Regions from separate parts of the Stenotrophomonas sp. YJH_SMC_69 genome, predicted to be linked through region 2. Evidence: riboswitches for the same ligand, from Rfam matches in the RefSeq annotation. Region 2 holds a riboswitch; the other holds the start of a gene.

Region 1 (5,294 bases), on a different contig from region 2:
CCCCGGTGAGCGACATCGACAGCCAGGGCTTCAAGCTCGGTGAGCAGTTCGTGCCGGCCCGCACCGTGGTCTGGGCCGCCGGCGTGGCCGCTTCACCACTGGCGCGCACGCTGGACGTGCCGCTGGACCGCGCCGGCCGCGTGCAGGTGCAGCCGGACCTGACCCTGCCCGATCACCCGGAGCTGTTCGTGGCCGGCGACCTGGCCGCACTGAGCCAGGCCGACGGCAAGCCGGTTCCCGGCGTGGCGCCCGCGGCCAAGCAGATGGGCAAGTACGTGGCCGAGGTGGTCCGTGCACGCCTGCACGGCAAGCCCGAGCCCGGTCCGTTCAAGTACGCCGACTACGGCAACCTGGCCACCATTGGCCGCATGGCCGCGATCGTGCACCTGGGCCGGCTGCAGCTCTCCGGCGTGCTGGCCTGGTGGTTCTGGCTGGCCGCGCACGTGTTCTTCCTGATCGGCTTCCGCAACCGCATCGTGGTGCTGCTGAACTGGGCGGTCGCGTACTGGAGCTACCAGCGCAGCGCGCGCATCATCTTCGGTGATGACCAGGACGACCGGCGGCCGAGGCGGTAAGGCCGCACGCAACAGGGGTCGGATCCCTTTCCGCGGGAAAGGGCTCTGACCCCGTCAACAAACATGGAGCGCCATCCGCGCATGACGTGGATCTACTTCCGGCAGAAGTCCTCCTTCCTCGCGGTGTCCGCAATCTGCGCGGTACTCCAATGCCGGGTGATCCAGATCGCCAACGCGGTGCTGCTGAGATGCCAGCGCAGCATGCCGCGCCGAGGTTGCCGCCACAGGTGGCGCCGGGCAATCCAGAAGGCCTCCCGCTCCACTTCAGGCACCTTGTTCTTCATCCCGTCCTTGTCGAAGAACTGGGCGGTGAAGCGCCAGGGGTTCATCGGCTGGTATCCCGCCCGTGGCTCACCGCTGCACGCAGCCACGCCACTGGGCGCGCGGTCGGCCGGCTTCGGCCGACCGTCCACCAATGCCAGCCCGAGCAGATACAGCAGGCCAGGCAGCAGCGCGATGCCGGCGACCAGCACGACGACGGAGATCCATGCGTTGCCGGCGGCACGCATCGCTCAGTGCGCCTTCGGTTTCGGGTACCACAGTGCGTTGACGATGACCCAGCGCTGGTCGAAACGCCCCATGTGGAAGTAGTCGACGAACCACGGGGTTTCCAGCCGCACCGAGGCCGCGTTGCCGGTCACGTCCAGCACCGTGCAGCGGCGATCCCATTGATCCTTCGGGGTCTTCAGCGCGCCCTGTTTCGTCAACGAGACCAGCTCTTCCTTCGACATCCGGCGCAGGCCCAGGCGCTCGTCGGGTGTATCGCCGAGCACAGCGCGCTTGGCCAGGTCCGGATGCAGGGAACGGGCGACGCGCTGCGGGTCGGCCTCCAGCTGGCCATCGACGTAGTCGTGGCAGGTGGCTTCGATGGCCGCGATCGTGGCGGCGTCGGCGGCAGGGCTCGTTGATGCGGAAAGCGCGAACAGCAGGGCAATCGTGGACATCCGGGTCTCCGGCTCTGGGCGCGGGGCGATCATCGCATGGGCCGGGTAGCCCATCCACGCAGGGCGTGGATCTACTGTAGAGCCGAGCCCGTGCTCGGCTCCCGCATCGGGCAGACGGAACAACAGCCGAGCGTGGGCTCGGCTCTACAGAAGCGCAGGATCCGTTGCCTGCAGCCAGGCCAGCTTGCGTTCGCGGGGCTGCTGCTTGAGTTGCCACTCGGCCCGCGAGGCGGCGGCCCGGTCCGGGTATTCGCGCACGGCCAGCACGCGCAGCGGCGGCCGGGCCCGGGTGTAGCGCGCGCCCTTGCCGGCCTGGTGGGCGGCGAAACGCGCCTCCACATCGGTGCTGATGCCGGCGTAATAGCTGCCATCGCGGCATTCGAGCAGGTACAGGAACCACGGGCGGACGGACGAGGCCATGCCTGGATTATGCCGTGCTGCACTGCAGCGGATATACTGGCACCCGAATGCAGGAGAGAGGCGCCGCGCTGGCGCCCGCCGAAGGCGCAGGCTCCCATGATCGCTCAGGCCGGTGGGCTGGAATCCCACCAACCATGCATTCGACTCGCCGAGCTGGAGAGAGGTCACCGGGCATGCCCGGGACGATCCGCCGAAGGGGCACGCGGCCCATGCCGCTGAACTCTCAGGCAAAAGGACAGCGGGAGCGGCACCGGTCATCGTCCCGTCATTGCGCAGGCAGTGGCGGCGGTCGCGCATGGCCGGCCCCACCGCGCCCGGAGCCTGTCCCATGCTGCTGTCCATCATCTACCTGATCGCCATTTCCGCCGAAGCCATGACCGGCGCACTGTCCGCCGGCCGCCGCCGCATGGACCTGTTCGGCGTGGTCATGATCGCCTGCGTCACCGCCCTCGGTGGCGGCTCGCTGCGCGACATCCTGCTCGGCCACTATCCGCTGGGCTGGGTGAAGCATCCCGAGTACCTGGGCTTCACCGTATGCGCGGCGCTGATCGCCACCTGGGTGGCGCGCTGGATGCACCACTTCCGCCGCACCTTCCTGGTGCTCGATGGCCTGGGCCTGATCGCCTTCACCCTGATCGGCTGCTCGATCGCGCGCGAAGCCGGCCATGCAATGCCGATCGTGCTGATCGCCGGCATGCTGACCGGCGCGTTCGGCGGGGTGCTGCGCGACATCCTCTGCAACGAGGTGCCACTCATCTTCCAGAAGGAGCTGTACGCGATCATCGCGCTGCTGACCGGCGCGGCCTATCTGTTGCTGCTGCACTGGGGCGTGGCCGATGCCACCGCGATCCTGTGCTGCCTCGGCGGCGGCTTCGCGTTGCGCCTGCTGGCGATCCACTACCGCTGGGAAATGCCGAAGTTCGTGTACCACGACGAAGTGCATTGAGCCTCTTCGTAAAGTCGAGCCATGCTCGACTGCTCTTTGCAGCAAACCAACGCGCTTCGCGCGCAGGTCGGGCATGGCTCGACGCTACAGGAAGCGGTATCACCACCCCGGCGATGTACCTGGCGCTGTCGCTCATGCGCAGCGCCAGGCGCATCGCCGGTGCAGATGGGCCGGCCTCCAACTCTGACCGGCCCTGATCGCGGCCGCACCCCCGCAGGCGCTGGCCGCCATCCACACACGTGCCGCACTCAGGCGGTTTCGATCAGGCTGCTTCGGACACCTTCACGTCGCGACGGGCGCGCACGGCCGCAGCCAGACGCTCCAGCACCGTCACGGTGGTGTCCCAGTCGATGCAGCCATCGGTGATGCTCTGCCCGTAAACCAGCGGCTGGCCTTCCACCAGTTCCTGGCGGCCACCGACCAGATGGCTCTCGATCATCACGCCAACGATGCGCTGTTCGCCGTCTTCCAGCTGAACAGCGATGTCCTCGATCACCTTCGGCTGGTTCTCGGGGTTTTTCAGGCTGTTGGCGTGGCTGGCGTCGATCATCAGGCGCGTCGGCAGCTTGGCCTTGGCCAGCACCTGGCAGGCGTCGGCGACGCTGCCGGCGTCGTAGTTCGGCTGCTTGCCGCCACGCAGGATCACATGGCAATCCGGATTGCCGGTGGTCGACACGATGGCGGTGCCGCCCTGCTTGGTGACCGACAGGAAGTGATGCGGATTGGACGCCGCACCCACCGCGTCAGCGGCGATCTTCACGTTGCCATCGGTGCCGTTCTTGAAGCCGACCGGGCACGACAGCCCCGAGGCAAGCTCACGATGCACCTGGCTTTCGGTGGTACGCGCGCCGATCGCGCCCCACGCCACCAGGTCGGCGATGTACTGCGGCGAGATCACATCGAGGAATTCGACACCGGCCGGCAGGCCGAGCTTGTTGATGTCGCGCAGCAGGCCGCGGGCGATGCGCAGGCCCTTGTCGATCCTGAAGCTGCCGTCCAGGTCCGGGTCGTTGATCAGGCCCTTCCAGCCCACCGTGGTGCGCGGCTTCTCGAAGTACACGCGCATGACGATTTCCAGTTCGCCGGCCAGCGCGTCGCGCAGCGGCTTCAGGCGCTGGGCGTATTCGATGGCGGCCTTCGGGTCGTGGATCGAGCACGGGCCCACCACCACTGCCAGGCGGTCGTCACGGCCGTGCAGGATCTGGTGCAGGGCCGCGCGCGAGGCGCTGACGGTGTCGGAGGCTTCATCGTCACAGGGCAGCATCGCCAGCAGCTGGGCAGGCGGTGTCAGCGGTTCGATGGTGCGGATACGCAGGTCGTCGGTGTGCGGGGGCATTGCAGGAGATCTCCGGAACGTTGGGGTCCCCAGCGTGGCGGCATGAAAAAAGCCGCCAGGTTCGCTGGCGGCTTTCGGGAATGCGTCTGAAGCTTTCTTCAGGGTGAGCGCAGTCCTTCCTCCGCCAGTGGCTTCGGAAAGTAATACCAGTAAAAGCGGGTGGCGGCTGCGTTCATGGGGTGTATTGATAGCACAGCTTTTGCGCAGTGCAAAATGTTTCATCCGCAACCGGGGGTGCGGTTCAGCGAGGCGCGCGCCAGCGCTGCCCACGCGGCAGCAGCCACGCAAAGCTGCTCATTTGCCATGCACTTCCACGTCCAGCAGCAGGCCTTCGTGGATGTCGGCCCAGCGCTCCAGCACGCGGTCCAGCTCCTGCCTGGCCTCGTCCAGCTGCTCGGGATTGAGCAGGGAACGGGCGGTGTAGAGGTCGGAGACCAACCGCCGCAGGGCCGCCTCCGGGATGGCCACCGACGGCCCTTCCCGCCCCGGCAACTGCAATGCCGGGCTGTCGCCAAGCGGGCCGAACAGCGTGACCTGGAGCGTGCTCTGCATGATCAACTTCCCTGCGGATGGACATGGGCAATGTCCTGTTTACCGCGTCCGGGTGACAGGCGCATGTGCCATGCGCGTCCGGAGACGCTGCTACAAGGCGGCCAGGTCGGCAAGGTGCTGCCCCATCCCATCGTCTGCGCCGACGGCGTTGATGGTGGCGAAGTACTGATGCCAACCGGTGGCGGCAATGCCGGCCACCAGCGCATCGGCGTCCGCGCGGCTTGCACAGCGCCAGACCGCATAGAACTGCTCATCGCTGCCGTGCTGTACGCCCCTGGCAATGCGGCCCATCGCCAGCAGTGTGATGCGGACTGGATCGAACTGCTGCATGCCTGCACCGATACGGGCGAAGAAGGCATTCCGCTGCTCGGGCTGGAGCGTGGTCCAGGCGGGGGTGGCGGTATAGAGCTCGATGAAGGTGTGCGACATGCTGCTTCTTCCTTGAAGGTTTGGGGGGGTGCCGGCCAGCGGCCGGCACTACCGGAGCGAGCGCATGGCGCGTTTGCGGATGTAGGCATTGG
Region 2 (5,294 bases):
CGTGGTGTGCCCGGCCATGCGCCCGGACAGGAACGAGCCGGTGGTCATGCCGCCGATGGTGGGGATGAACAGCCAGGCGAAACCGCCCTCGCCCAGGTGCAGGTGTTGCATCACGAACACCGGTGCCGAGGAGATGTACAGGAAGATGCCACCGAAACCGATGCTGCCGGCCAGCGCCAGGCGCAGGAAGCGCGGATTGAAACCGATGCGCACGTAATCACGCATCAGCACCCGCGGCGACAACGGAACGCGCGCTTCGAGCGGATGGGTCTCCGGCAGGTAGCGGGCGGTGGCCGCCAGCAGAACCAGTGCGAACACCACCAGGAACCAGAAGATCAGCGGCCAGCCAGCACCGCTGAGCAGGATCCAGCCACCGATGATCGGCGCGATCGCCGGGGCGATGCCGAACAGCATCGACACCTGGCTCATCAGCCGCTGCGCGTCGTGACCGTGGTACAGGTCGCGGATCACCGCGCGGCCGACGATCATGCCGACGCCTGCGGACAGGCCCTGCAGGGCGCGGAACCCCAGCAGCGTGGTCAGATCCGTGGACAGCGCACAGCCGACCGAGGCGCCGACGAACACCACCAGGCCGCCGAGGATCACCCGCTTGCGGCCCCAGGCATCGGACAGCGGGCCGTGTGCCAGGCTCATCAGGCCGTAGAACAGCAGGTACACGCTGATGGTCTGCTGCACCGCCACCTCGTCCACCGCCAGGCGCTGGGCCAGCTGCGGGAACGCTGGGAAGATGGTGTCGATCGAGAACGGACCGAACATGGCCAGGCCGGCGAGCAGCAGGGCCATGCGGCGGGTGGAAGGAGCAACAGCGGCGGTCATGGAGAAGGCGTCCGGCAGGGCCATGCGCGGCACGCACGGCGGGCGCCAGTCCCCTGCAGCAGGGACGGCGCCAGATGAATTCGGGTATCCGCCCATCATAGGTGGGGATTGCGCCTGATGCCATGCAGCAGTGCACAAAACGCACGGGCGGGCCATCGGCCATTCAGGCGCCGCGGCCGGGCCCGCAGGCGGCTGGCGCGCCCGCAACGGGCTATAATCGGCGGGCAACACGGTGGGAGAAGCGGAACACCGCTGCCGAAGGCGCAACGCCCGTAATCGCTCAGGCCCGATACCACCCGTAACACAACTCTGGAGAGACCGGTTCGATCCGGCGCCGAAGGGGCACGAAGCCGCGGTTTTCCGCGCTTCCAAACTCTCAGGCAAAAGGACAGAGGGGCGCCCCGCAGACCGCCGACCGGCGGCTTGTGCCCGTGCGTGTGCCCTTTCCTGACGGATCCTTCGCCATGTCCCAGAACACCCCTTCCCTGCGTGAGCTCGAGCACCACAATGCGTTCGTCGAGCGCCACATCGGCCCCAACGATGCCGAGATCGCGCAGATGCTCGACGTCGTCGGCCACGCGTCGCTGGATGCGATGACCGATGCCATCGTACCGGCCAAGATCAAGTCGCCGGCGCCGCTGGCACTGCCGGAATCGATGACCGAAGTGCAGGCACTGGCGAAGATCCGTGCGATCGCCGACAAGAACACCGTGCTGCGCAGCTTCATCGGCCAGGGCTACTACGGTACCCACACGCCGAACGTGATCCTGCGCAACATCCTGGAAAACCCGGCCTGGTACACCGCCTACACCCCGTACCAGGCCGAGATCTCGCAGGGCCGCATGGAAGCGCTGATCAACTTCCAGACCCTGTGCGCCGACCTCACCGGCATGGAAATCGCCAACGCCTCGCTGCTGGACGAAGCCACCGCCGCAGCTGAAGCGATGACCCTGGCCAAGCGTTCGGCCAAGTCGAAGTCGGACACCTTCTTCGTGCACGACGCCGTGCACCCGCAGACCCTGGAACTGCTGCGTACCCGCGCCGAGCCCATGGGCATCGTGCTGCGCGTCGGCACCCCGGCCGAGGCACTGGAAGCAGAAGCCTTCGGCCTGCTGCTGCAGTACCCGGACACCTTCGGCCAGATCGGCGACTACAAGGCGCTGGTCGAGGCCGTGCACGCGCGCGGCGGCCTGGTGGCCGTGGCCACCGACCTGCTGGCGCTGACCCTGCTGGCCGCCCCGGGCGAATGGGGTGCGGACATCGTGGTCGGCAACAGCCAGCGTTTCGGCGTGCCGTTCGGCTTCGGCGGGCCGCACGCCGCATTCATGGCCTGCCGCGACGCCTACAAGCGCTCGATGCCGGGCCGCCTGATCGGCGTCTCGGTCGATGCCCAGGGCAACCCGGCCTACCGCCTGACCCTGCAGACCCGCGAGCAGCACATCCGCCGCGAGAAGGCCACCTCCAACATCTGTACCGCACAGGTGCTGCTGGCGGTGATGGCCTCGATGTATGCCGTGTACCACGGCCCGGAAGGCCTGACCCGCATCGCCCGGCGCACCCACCGCCTGGCCTCGATCCTGGCCGCCGCGCTGCGCGAGGCCGGCGTGCAGGTCGGTGGCGACTTCTTCGACACCCTGCATGTCACCGGCGTGCACGCCGATGAGATTCACGCCAAGGCCCGCGCCGCCGGTTACAACCTGCGTGCGATCGACAGCGACTCGGTCGGCATCAGCCTGGACGAGACCGCCACCCGCGCCGACGTGGTCGCACTGGCCGCCGTGTTCGGTGCGCAGGCCGACGTCGACGCGCTGGATGCCAGCACCGCCGATGCGCTGCCGGCCGGCCTGCTGCGCCAGTCCGCATTCCTGACCCATCCGGTGTTCAACACCCACCACAGCGAGCACGAACTGCTGCGCTACCTGCGCTCGCTGGCCGACAAGGACCTGGCGATGGACCGCACGATGATCCCGCTGGGCTCGTGCACCATGAAGCTCAACGCCACCGCCGAGATGATCCCGGTGACCTGGCCGGAGTTCTCGCAGATCCACCCGCTGGTGCCGGCCGACCAGGCGCTGGGCTACAAGGAACTCATCGACACGCTGGAAGCGATGCTGGTGGAATGCACCGGCTATGACGCGGTCAGCCTGCAGCCGAACTCCGGCGCGCAGGGCGAGTACGCCGGCCTGCTGGCGATCCGCGCCTACCACCGCTCGCGCGGCGAAGGCCACCGCGACATCTGCCTGATCCCGGATTCGGCGCACGGCACCAACCCGGCCTCGGCGCAGATGTGCGGCATGAAGGTGGTGGTGACCAAGACCGATGCCAACGGCAACGTCGACGTCGAGGACATCCGCCTCAACGCCGAGAAGTACAGCGACCGCCTGGCCGCGATCATGATGACCTACCCGTCCACGCACGGCGTGTTCGAGGAAGAGGTGGTGGAGATCTGCGAGATCATCCACAAGCACGGCGGCCAGGTGTACACCGACGGTGCCAACATGAATGCCCTGGTCGGCGTGGCCAAGCCGGGCAAGTGGGGGTCGGACGTTTCGCACCTGAATCTGCACAAGACCTTCTGCATCCCGCACGGCGGTGGCGGCCCGGGCGTCGGCCCGTGCGCGGTCAAGGAGCACCTGGCCCCGTTCCTGCCGGGCAAGCTGGGTGACAACGGCCCGGTCGGCATGGTCAGCGCGGCCAGCTTCGGCAGCGCCTCGATCCTGCCGATCAGCTGGATGTACATCGCAATGATGGGCCGCGACGGCCTGCGCAAGGCCACCCAGGTCGCGCAGCTCAACGCCAACTACATCGCCAAGCGCCTGGCCCCGCACTTCAAGACCCTGTACACCGGCCGTAACGGCCTGGTGGCGCACGAGTGCATCCTGGACGTGCGCCCGCTGGAGAAGACCAGCGGCATCGGTGCCGAGGACGTGGCCAAGCGCCTGATCGACTTCGGCTTCCACGCCCCGACCCTGAGCTTCCCGGTGGCCGGCACGCTGATGGTGGAGCCGACCGAGAGCGAATCGCTGCACGAACTGGATCGCTTCATCAACGCGATGATCCAGATCCGCGAGGAGATCACCGCGATCGAAGACGGCCGCCTCGACCGCGAGGACAACCCGCTGAAGAACGCGCCGCACACTGCCACCGCAGTGACCGCCAGCGAGTGGACCCACGCCTACCCGCGTGAACTGGCCGCCTTCCCGCTGGCCAGCCTGAAGCAGAGCAAATACTGGCCGCCGGTGGCGCGTGTCGACAATGTGTACGGCGACAAGAACGTGATGTGCGCCTGCATCCCGGTCGATGCCTACAAGGATGATGAAGTCGAGGCGTGATTCCTCACTGCATCGGTAAAGAAAACGGCCCGCGCAAGCGGGCCGTTTTCATGGGGCGTGTGGACCAAGGCCCACACCCACAAGCATCCGATCACGGGTCCGGCATCTGCCCCAGGCTCAACTGCCACGACACGCCAAAGCGGTCCTGCACCCAGCCGTAGCGATTGCTGAAGTCATAGTCGCCCACCGGCATCAACCAATGGCCGCCCTCACCCAGCACGCGTGCCGCGCGCTCGAACTGCTCGGCACCGGAACACTCGACGAACAGCGAGATCGACGGCGAGAAGGTAAAATCGTGCACGTCCAGGCTGTCGAAGCACAGGTAGTGGGTGCCACCGAGCAGGAAGATGGCCTGGCGGACCTGCCCCGGCACGCCGGCGCCGGCCCCCTCGGGATGGCGTTGCAGGGCCAGCAGCCGGAAATCGGCAAAGGCTTCGGCGTACAGGGCCAGCGCGGCCTCGGCCTGGCCGGTGAACATCAGGAAGGGACGGCTGCGCAGCATGCGGTACTCCTGGTCGACGGGCCGATGACGGCCTGCCTGCACAGTGCCACGCGGAGTGTGTGCCTGTTGTAGAGCCGAGCCCATGCTCGGCTGGCGATCGCGCAAACAGCAGCCGACCGCAGGGTCGGCTCTACAGAATCACGCCTGGCGCATGCGCCGCGCGATGGCACTGCTGGCGGCGATCGTGGCGGTCAACGCCACCATCGACAGGAACTGCAGGCGGGTGTGCGACTCACTCAGCAGCAGGCCGAAGATCAGCGCAAGGATCGCCAGTGCACAGCAGGTCAGCCACGGGAAACCGGCCATGCGGAACGGCAGTCGGGTACCCAGACGATCCGCGCGACGACGCAGCACCAGCTGCGAGACCAGCGACAGCGTCCACACCAGCAGGCAGGTGGAACCGACGATGTTCAGCAGCACCGGCAGCACCCGGTCCGGGAACAGCAGTTCCATTACCGTGGCGGCAAAGCCGAACAGCACGCTGGCCAGCACGGCGATCACCGGCACCTGGCGCGGGTCGGTCCAGCCAAGCACGGCCGGCGCTTCGCGACGCTGCGCCAGCGAATACATCATGCGCGAGGCGCCGTAGAGGTTGGCATTGAGCGCCGACAGCAGCGCGATCA

Evidence for each region. Region 2 has a riboswitch for glycine ahead of gcvP (aminomethyl-transferring glycine dehydrogenase). Riboswitches for the same ligand answer to the same signal wherever they lie in the genome.
Region 1: it holds a riboswitch for glycine, as region 2 does, so the genes downstream of both, AC5P8F_RS04105 (trimeric intracellular cation channel family protein) here and gcvP (aminomethyl-transferring glycine dehydrogenase) in region 2, are expected to answer to the same signal.

The regions. Positions count from the first base shown of each region.
Region 1 is NZ_JCAFTS010000002.1:211,898-217,191, reverse strand. It holds gene AC5P8F_RS04125 (NAD(P)/FAD-dependent oxidoreductase) at 1-575, shown strand, start outside; gene AC5P8F_RS04120 (hypothetical protein) at 668-1,084, opposite strand; gene AC5P8F_RS04115 (nuclear transport factor 2 family protein) at 1,088-1,519, opposite strand; gene AC5P8F_RS04110 (GIY-YIG nuclease family protein) at 1,664-1,939, opposite strand; glycine riboswitch at 1,980-2,069, shown strand; glycine riboswitch at 2,083-2,188, shown strand; gene AC5P8F_RS04105 (trimeric intracellular cation channel family protein) at 2,268-2,885, shown strand; gene AC5P8F_RS04100 (3-deoxy-7-phosphoheptulonate synthase) at 3,148-4,221, opposite strand; gene AC5P8F_RS04095 (hypothetical protein) at 4,516-4,773, opposite strand; gene AC5P8F_RS04090 (DUF6616 family protein) at 4,864-5,202, opposite strand; gene AC5P8F_RS04085 (DNA alkylation repair protein) at 5,251-5,294, opposite strand, start outside.
Region 2 is NZ_JCAFTS010000013.1:93,909-99,202, reverse strand. It holds gene AC5P8F_RS18690 (multidrug effflux MFS transporter) at 1-837, opposite strand, end outside; glycine riboswitch at 1,137-1,239, shown strand; gene gcvP (aminomethyl-transferring glycine dehydrogenase) at 1,302-4,169, shown strand; gene AC5P8F_RS18680 (VOC family protein) at 4,261-4,671, opposite strand; gene AC5P8F_RS18675 (amino acid permease) at 4,810-5,294, opposite strand, start outside.